DNA from 2 places in the Mycolicibacterium sp. YH-1 genome. Region 2 is predicted to be linked to the other one. Evidence: predicted binding sites of a transcription regulator. Region 2 holds the regulator's gene; the other holds the start of a gene.
What was found. The regulator LexA, encoded in region 2, represses DNA repair genes until DNA is damaged. The targets are predictions, from matches to a motif close to CGAACANNTGTTCG.
Positions count from the first base shown of each region.

Region 1: a site for LexA is predicted at 1,907-1,920, ahead of L0M16_RS20850 (HNH endonuclease signature motif containing protein). Genes of this name have one in related genera too.

Region 1 covers NZ_CP092915.1:4,426,174-4,429,885, reverse strand. Annotated here, with positions in the region: gene L0M16_RS20855 (VOC family protein) at 101-487, shown strand; gene L0M16_RS20850 (HNH endonuclease signature motif containing protein) at 517-1,902, opposite strand; gene L0M16_RS20845 (tyrosine recombinase XerC) at 2,138-3,055, shown strand; gene L0M16_RS20840 (TIGR03621 family F420-dependent LLM class oxidoreductase) at 3,070-3,712, opposite strand, start outside.
Region 2 covers NZ_CP092915.1:4,187,688-4,191,399, reverse strand. Annotated here, with positions in the region: gene L0M16_RS19650 (LGFP repeat-containing protein) at 152-2,254, shown strand; gene lexA (transcriptional repressor LexA) at 2,270-2,968, opposite strand; gene L0M16_RS19640 (LysM peptidoglycan-binding domain-containing protein) at 3,177-3,623, shown strand.

The DNA.
Region 1 (3,712 bases), 240 kb from region 2:
AACCCACGACACGTTTCCTAGCGCGCCTGCTAGGGGTCACGTGTCGCGCGGATACGGAGTCCGCGCTCCATGGTGATCACCGATTCCTTGGAGCGACACCATGATTCTCAACCATCTCGACCTCTATGTTCCCGATGTCACTGCGACACGCACATTCTTCGAGCGGCACTTCGGTTTCCGCCATCAGGTGACGCGTGGAGCCGACCGACTCGCTGTGCTCTATGACGATGCCGGCCTTGAGATGGTGATCAGCCAGCCCATTCCCAAACTGGGCGGTGCGGATCAGGTCGGCTTAGGGGCGACCACCTACCACATTGGGTTTCGGCTGCCGTCGACGAAGGACGTCGATACCGTGTTTCTCGGTCTGCAGGCTGGCGAGGAGCAGCAGATTGACCCGCCGAGGAAGATGCGCGGGCGCTATCTGTTCTATTGCCTGGCACCCGGCAACATTCTGGTCGAGGTATCAGCACCCGGCGACGATGCTTAGGGCGCACCGACACAACGACATTCGACCGGCTAGACGGGGTCGTCGTCTTGGTCGGGGGTTTCCTGGGGTTGTCGCAGCATGCGTTCGGGGTGGTGCAGGTCGTTGACTCTGGTTTGGCCGGTGTCGAGGTGTGGTGGTGGGATCCATTCGGTGCGGCCGTCTTTGCGTTTTCGGGTGGTCCACTCGGTTTGTTCGATGAGGCGGTTGTCGGGTCCGCAGGCCAGGGTGAGGTCGTCGATGTTGGTCTGGCCGCCGTTCTTCCAGTCCGCGACGGCGTGGTGGGCTTGGCATGTGTAGCCCGAGGCTGTGCAGCCGGGTCGGGTGCAGCCACGGTCTTTTGCGTAGAGCACGATGCGTTGTGCGCCGGTGGCGCAGCGTCGGGTGCGCCCGAGGTAGAGGGCCGCTTCGGTGTGTTGGTCGAACACCGCGAGGTAGTGGAAGGCGTGGGATGCCTGTGCGATGACGTCGGCCATGGGTAGTCGGGTGCCGCCGGCGGTGATGGCGTGCCCGGTCCCGGATTCGAGCTGTTGCAGGGTGGTGGTGACGATGATGGTGGTCGGTAGCCCGTGGTGCTGACCGAGCTGTCCTGAGCACAGCAGGTTGCGGCCCATGGCGAGTAGGGCGTCGTGGTTGCGTTGGTATTGGGTGCGGTCATCGCTGTCGATGGCGGCGTCGGTGGGTTCGCCGTCGATGGTGGGTGTGAGGTCGTTGGGGTTGCACATCCCGGGCTTGCCCCATTTGGCGAGGATCGGTTCGAGAGTGGCGCGCAGTTCGGGGGTGAGGTGTCCGCTGATACGGCTCAGCCCGTCACCGCCCTGGTTGCCGATCGAGATGCCGCGGCGGCGGTCGCGTTGGGCGTCGGTGTAGTCGCCGTCGGGGTGTAGCAGCGCGAGCAGCAGAGCAGTGGCACTGCGCAGACCCTCGGGGCTCTGTTTGGCGGCCACACGCACCAGGTCGGTCTCGGCGTCGGTGCGGGTCTGGGTGTCGATGTGCTCGGGTAGGTCGGCGAAGAACTTGCGGATGATCGCGATGTGTTCGGTGTTGATCTGGCCGCGGGCCTGAGCGGCGGCGGTGTTCTCCAAAACGGGTGGCAGGGGTTGGCCGGTCAGGGTGCGCCGCGGCGCGAGGTCGGCGGCGGTGTCGATGCGCTTGCTGGCCTCGTTGACGCTGATCCGCAGCCGGAAGGCCACCAGCTTTCGCAGTGTGGTGTCGCCGAGTTCGACGGGGTTGGCCTCGGTGGCGAGTCGGTTGAGGATGCGGTACTCGGCAACTGGTGCCCGGCGGGCGTCGTGTTCGAGGTAATCGAGCAGTTCGAGGAGTTCCGGGTGGGTCAGGGCGTCGAGGTCGAGGGCCGCGACTGTGTCGCGGGCGGCGCGCAGCGCCTGCACGGCGGTGGCGACGGGACCCGATGACATACCTCGAACATACGTGCGATGACCGACGGGAATCTCAGATTTGTGACACGTGAAACCAAAGGGGCAGAAGAGTTTTCACCAATTCGGCGAGCGTGCGCGAACTCGTATCCGAGACCGGCGTGTCGCCCGCAGACACGCGCGTTCGCGGGTGGGCGGGGTATGGGAAAAGTCTCGAAACCATCACACCCCCGACCGCCTCACGCAGTCCCGGACGAATCTCTGCAACGGTGGTGAGGTGACGACGGTTCAGGTCGAGGCGGTGCTCGAGGAGTTCGACGAGTACCTCGCGCTGCAACGCGGCCGCTCCGAGCACACTCGCCGCGCCTACCTCGGCGATCTCAGGGCGCTGTTCACCTTCGTGCGAGAGCGGACCCCCGACGGCGGGCCTGCGGAACTGACGCTGCCCGTGCTCCGCTCATGGCTCTCGGCGCAGGCCTCCGGCGGCGCGGCGCGTACGACGCTGGCTCGGCGCACCTCGGCGGTCAAGACGTTCACGGCGTGGGCGTCGCGATGCGGCCTGCTCGACACCGACCCGGCGACGCGGCTACAGGTGCCCAAGGCGCATCGGACACTGCCCGCGGTGCTGCGCCAGGATCAGGCGCTTGACGCCATGGAAGCCGCGACGTCAGGCGCCCAGCAGGGCGACCCGCTCGCGCTGCGCGACCGTCTCATCGTGGAGATGCTGTACGCCACCGGAATTCGTGTCAGCGAACTGTGCGGTCTCGACGTCGATGACGTCGACTCGTCGCGGCGGCTGCTTCGGGTGCTGGGCAAGGGCAACAAACAACGCACCGTGCCATTCGGTGAGCCAGCCGGAAGAGCCTTGGCGGCATGGCTTTCCGACGGCAGGCCCGCGCTGGCCACCCCGACGTCCGGCCCAGCCCTACTGCTCGGCGCCCGCGGTGGGCGTATCGACCCGCGTCAGGCGCGCACCGTCGTGCACCAGACGATGGCTGCGGTCACCGGCGCGCCCGATATCGGCCCCCACGGGCTGCGACACAGTGCGGCAACCCATCTGCTCGAGGGCGGTGCCGACCTGCGCGTCGTCCAGGAACTCCTGGGCCACTCGTCGCTGGCCACCACCCAGCTGTACACACACGTCACCGTCGCCCGGCTGCGCGCCGTGCACGACCAGGCGCATCCACGCGCCTGATCGCGCAGCAGCGCTCAATTCCGCAACAGTGCAATGACCTTCGCGAGATCGGGCAGCGCCGACGCGCGTCCGGGCAGTTCGTCGAACACCGTCCAGTAGCTGATCCCGAACCGCCGCTGCCGGTCGACGAGTGCCTGCGCCATCTGCTCGTGCGTGCCGATCAGGACGAACGGCGACTCAAGCAGCAGCTCGGGCGTGGTGCCATCAACCGTGGCGGCCAGCTCCGCCGCGGCAGCGTCGGGATCGTCGGTGGGCACGACGAACTGGATCAGGGCATTCAGTTCGATGGTGTCGAAGCGGGACCCTGCCGCCTCCCGCACGACCGCGATGCGGTCCTCGACGCCCTCGGGGTCGAAGTGGGTGAGCCGCACACGCGTGGCGTCGTGATTGTGGGTGATGCCCGCGAGCCCGGCGATGTCGGCGATCCGCCCCGCGAGCGCAAGTACGCGGGTCCCGTTGCCGCCGATCAGGATCGGGACCCTTGTGGGTGGGGCGGCGACCAGGGCGCCGCCCGGTGCGTGCACCCGGTAGTGCGTGCCGTCGACGTCAACGGCCTCGCCGTCGAGCAGTGAGCGGATCACCGTGACCGACTCCTGGAGGCGGGCCACCCGGATGCCGCCCCCGTCGAACGGCAGGCCTGCGGCGTCGTACTCCGAC
Region 2 (3,712 bases):
AATCGACGCGCGAGGGGCCCGCAGTCGCCGTGTGGGTGACGCGACACTTACACGCCACGGCCTGGATATCCCTCAAGATTGACGTCGCCTGACGCAAGGTTGACGGACGCGACACTTGCAGAGAACCCTCAGTGTGTCGCGGGGAGGAACGATGACTGGGCTGCAAAACCTGCTGGGCAGGTTCGTGGGGCGCTCGAGTGTGGCGCTCGTATTGGTTGCTGCTGTCGTGGCGTTTGCCCCGATGGCGCCGATCGCGTGGGCGACGCCCGAGGGTGACGCCGACGCCGCGATCACACAGGTCTGGGATGCCAACGGTGGTGACACCGGCACCTTGGGTCCCAAGGACGGTGGCGTCTATGCCGTCGGGGCTGGCTTCGGACAGAACTTTGCCGGCGGGCGGATCTTCTTCACCCCGGAGACCGGTGCGCGCATCATGCAGGGCGCGATTCTGGACAAGTATCTGGCGCTCGGCGGGCCCGCTGAGAGTGATCTGGGCTTCCCGAACATCGATGAGGGTGCGGGCCGGGCGCCCGACAGCCGCAACACGACGTTCAGCGCGGTCGACAAGCCGGTCATCTTCTTCACCCCCGACACCGGTGCCAGGGTGGTCCGTGGCGCCATCAACGCGGCGTGGGACGCGCTTGGTGGATCAGCGGGTGTTCTCGGTGTGCCGACGGAGGACGAGGTCTACCGCGGTGAGGTGGTGTCTCAGAAGTTCACCGGTGGCGAGCTGTCGTGGAACCGGAGCACCAAGACCTTCACGACCACCCCGCCGGAGCTGGCCGATCAGCTCAAGGGTCTCGAGATCCCGGGTGATGCGACGTCGGAGATCAATGCGGCGCGCCGCGCCGCGGGTGGGCCGCTTGGCCCACTCGGCGCTCCCGACGGACCGCCGCAACCGGTTGGCGACGGCAACCTGGTGCAGGCGTTCAGCGGCGGCAAGATCTTCTACAGCCCCGCCCACGGCGCCGATGTGATCACTGGCCAGCTGCTGGAGAAGTACGAGAGCGTGGGCGGGCCGACGGGTGACCTCGGCTTCCCGATCGCCTCCGAGGCCGATGGTGGTCTCGCCCCCGCCAGCCGGATCGCGAAGTTCGCCGCCCCCGACGAACCGGTGATCTTCTGGACGCCGGACTTCGGCGCGGTGATCGTGCGCGGCGCGATGAACGCGGCCTGGGCCAAACTCGGCGGCGCGACCGGCGATCTCGGTGCGCCGACCGCCGATCAGGCCGAGAACGGCGATGTGATCACCCAGAAGTTCGCCAACGGGGCGATCACGTTCGACCGTGCGAGCAACGAGTTCTCCACCGAGCCGCCGAATCTGGCCAACGCGCTCGCGGGTCTCGCGGTGCCCGGTCAGGACGCCCCGAGGGCACCCCAGGCCACCGGGCCGGTAGGCGATGACGGCGGGAAGCCGTGGTATCAGAAGTGGTGGTGGGCGCTCGCCCTCATACCCGTTCTCGTACTGGTGGGTGCCGTGGTCGTCGCGGTGATCTTGAACCGGCGGCGCGGTGAGGACCGCGCACCGATGGACCGCTTCGACGAGTACGACGACTATGACGACGACGATCGTGACGTTCATGATCACGATGACGACGACGAGGGCAGTGACTTCGCGTCCGGCCCGATGCCGTCGGCGGGCCCGACACCGGCCAGCCAGCAGCAGCCCTATGTTCCGTTGAGCGCGTGGGCGATGCCGAAGGACGACGAGGGCGGTGACGCCGCGACGCCTGCCGCGTCCGTGCCGCCGGAGGTTCCCGCCGCACGTTCGTTGGACGGTGGATTCTCCCTCGATCAGGACGCGATCGACACGAAGCCCAACCTCATTGTGAGCGTCGTCGAGGAGCGCGACTCCACCGACGAGGCGGCCATGGAGGACTCGGAGGCGTCGGAGGTCTGGGCGGACACCGAGGCCGTCGACGATGACGTCGAGGCCGCGGACGCCGCTGAGGCCGTCGATCCCGCAGCGGTGGATCATCCAGACGAGGCTCGCCCAGAGGAGGTCGAGGCCGTTAGCGGCCCGCCTAGCGGTCGCCACGCGGCCATACAGCTCGATGAGCCCGCGCCGGCTCAGACGTCGTTGCGGCTGGCCTCCGATGAGGGTGATGGTGCCCCTGCCGGATATCCGATCAAGGCCGACACCAAGACGGGTCTGTACTGGCTACCCGGTTCGGAGCAGTACGACCGAGTGAAGGCCGAGGTCTGGTTCGCCAGTGAGGAATTCGCTCTGACGAACGGCTTCGTCAGAGGCTGACGCGGCCGGCCGCCGTCACACCTTGCGGAGAACGGTGACGACCTTGCCCAGGATGGCCGCGTCGTTACCGGGGATCGGGTCGAACACCGGGTTGTGCGGCATCAGCCAGACCTGTCCCCGGGTGCGCTTGAACGTCTTGACCGTCGCCTCGCCGTCGATCATGGCGGCCACGATGTCGCCGTTGTCGGCCACATTCTGCTGACGCACGACCACCCAGTCGCCGTCGCAGATCGCGGCGTCGATCATCGACTCGCCGACGACCTTGAGAAGGAACAGCGATCCCTCGCCGACGAGTTCGCGCGGCAGCGGGAAGACGTCCTCCACCGCCTCTTCGGCGAGGATCGGACCACCCGCGGCGATCCGGCCGAGGACGGGTACGAAGGTGGGCTCGGGCAGCGTGTCCGACCCGGCGACGTCGGTGGTCACGATCGGAGTCACCATGTCGTCGGAACCGCGCACGTCCACCGCGCGGGGCCGGTTGGCGTCGCGCCGCAGGAAGCCCTTGCGCTCCAACGTGCGCAGTTGGTGTGCGACCGATGACGTCGAGGTCAGGCCGACGGCATCACCGATCTCTCGGATGCTCGGTGGATATCCCCTTGTGGTGACCGAATTGCGGATGACCTCGAGGATGGTGCGCTGACGTTCGGTCAGCGCGGCGTCACGGCGCACAGGTGTGTCGTCGCTTCCGTCTCGTGTGTCGCTGCTGTCACTCATGGTGGCGAATCTAGTCCTGTCAATCCCGATAATCAAACATGTGTTCGACGCGTGTCGGGAGCGGCGCGTGACGGCCGGAACTTGTCGGTGGGCGCCGATATCGTTTGCAACAGTTCGATCACATGTTCTATTCATCGAACACCTGAGCGATTATATTTCGAACACACAAGCGAACACACGCTCCGGCGCTTCACCGAAAGGCTCGAAGATGACCATCATCACCAGGGAGAACCCGACCGATCTCATCGCTCGCCCGGTGCGGCGACGCCCCGACGCGTCGCGGGGTCCGCAACGCCGTCGGCCGGCCGCGGAGCCGCTGCGGTACCGCGGCACCGGCGTTCTGATGTCGCGGGCTTCGCACCGACGCAAGCCCATCACACCGGTCACGACAGTGCTGCTGGCGCTGATGGCAGCTGGCATCACGGTGTGGCTCGGACTCGTGGCCCAGTTCGGCGCCCCGCCCGAGGTGCCCCAGCCCGTGCCGGGCCAACTGGCCGTCGTCCAGGTGCAAATGGGGGAGTCGCTGCAGCAGCTTGCTCGTCGCGTGGCCCCCGATGCGCCCACCGGTGCGGTCGTTGATCAGATCCGTGAGCTCAACGAATTGGATTCCGCCGCGGTCGATGCCGGGCAGACGCTCATCGCCCCCGTGGGCTGACGTGCGCCGTGCGCCGTGAACCCTGCGTCCGTGCGACGGTACGCTCGTATGCGACCGGGTTGCCCGGACTGGCCATAGGCGGCGAAGGA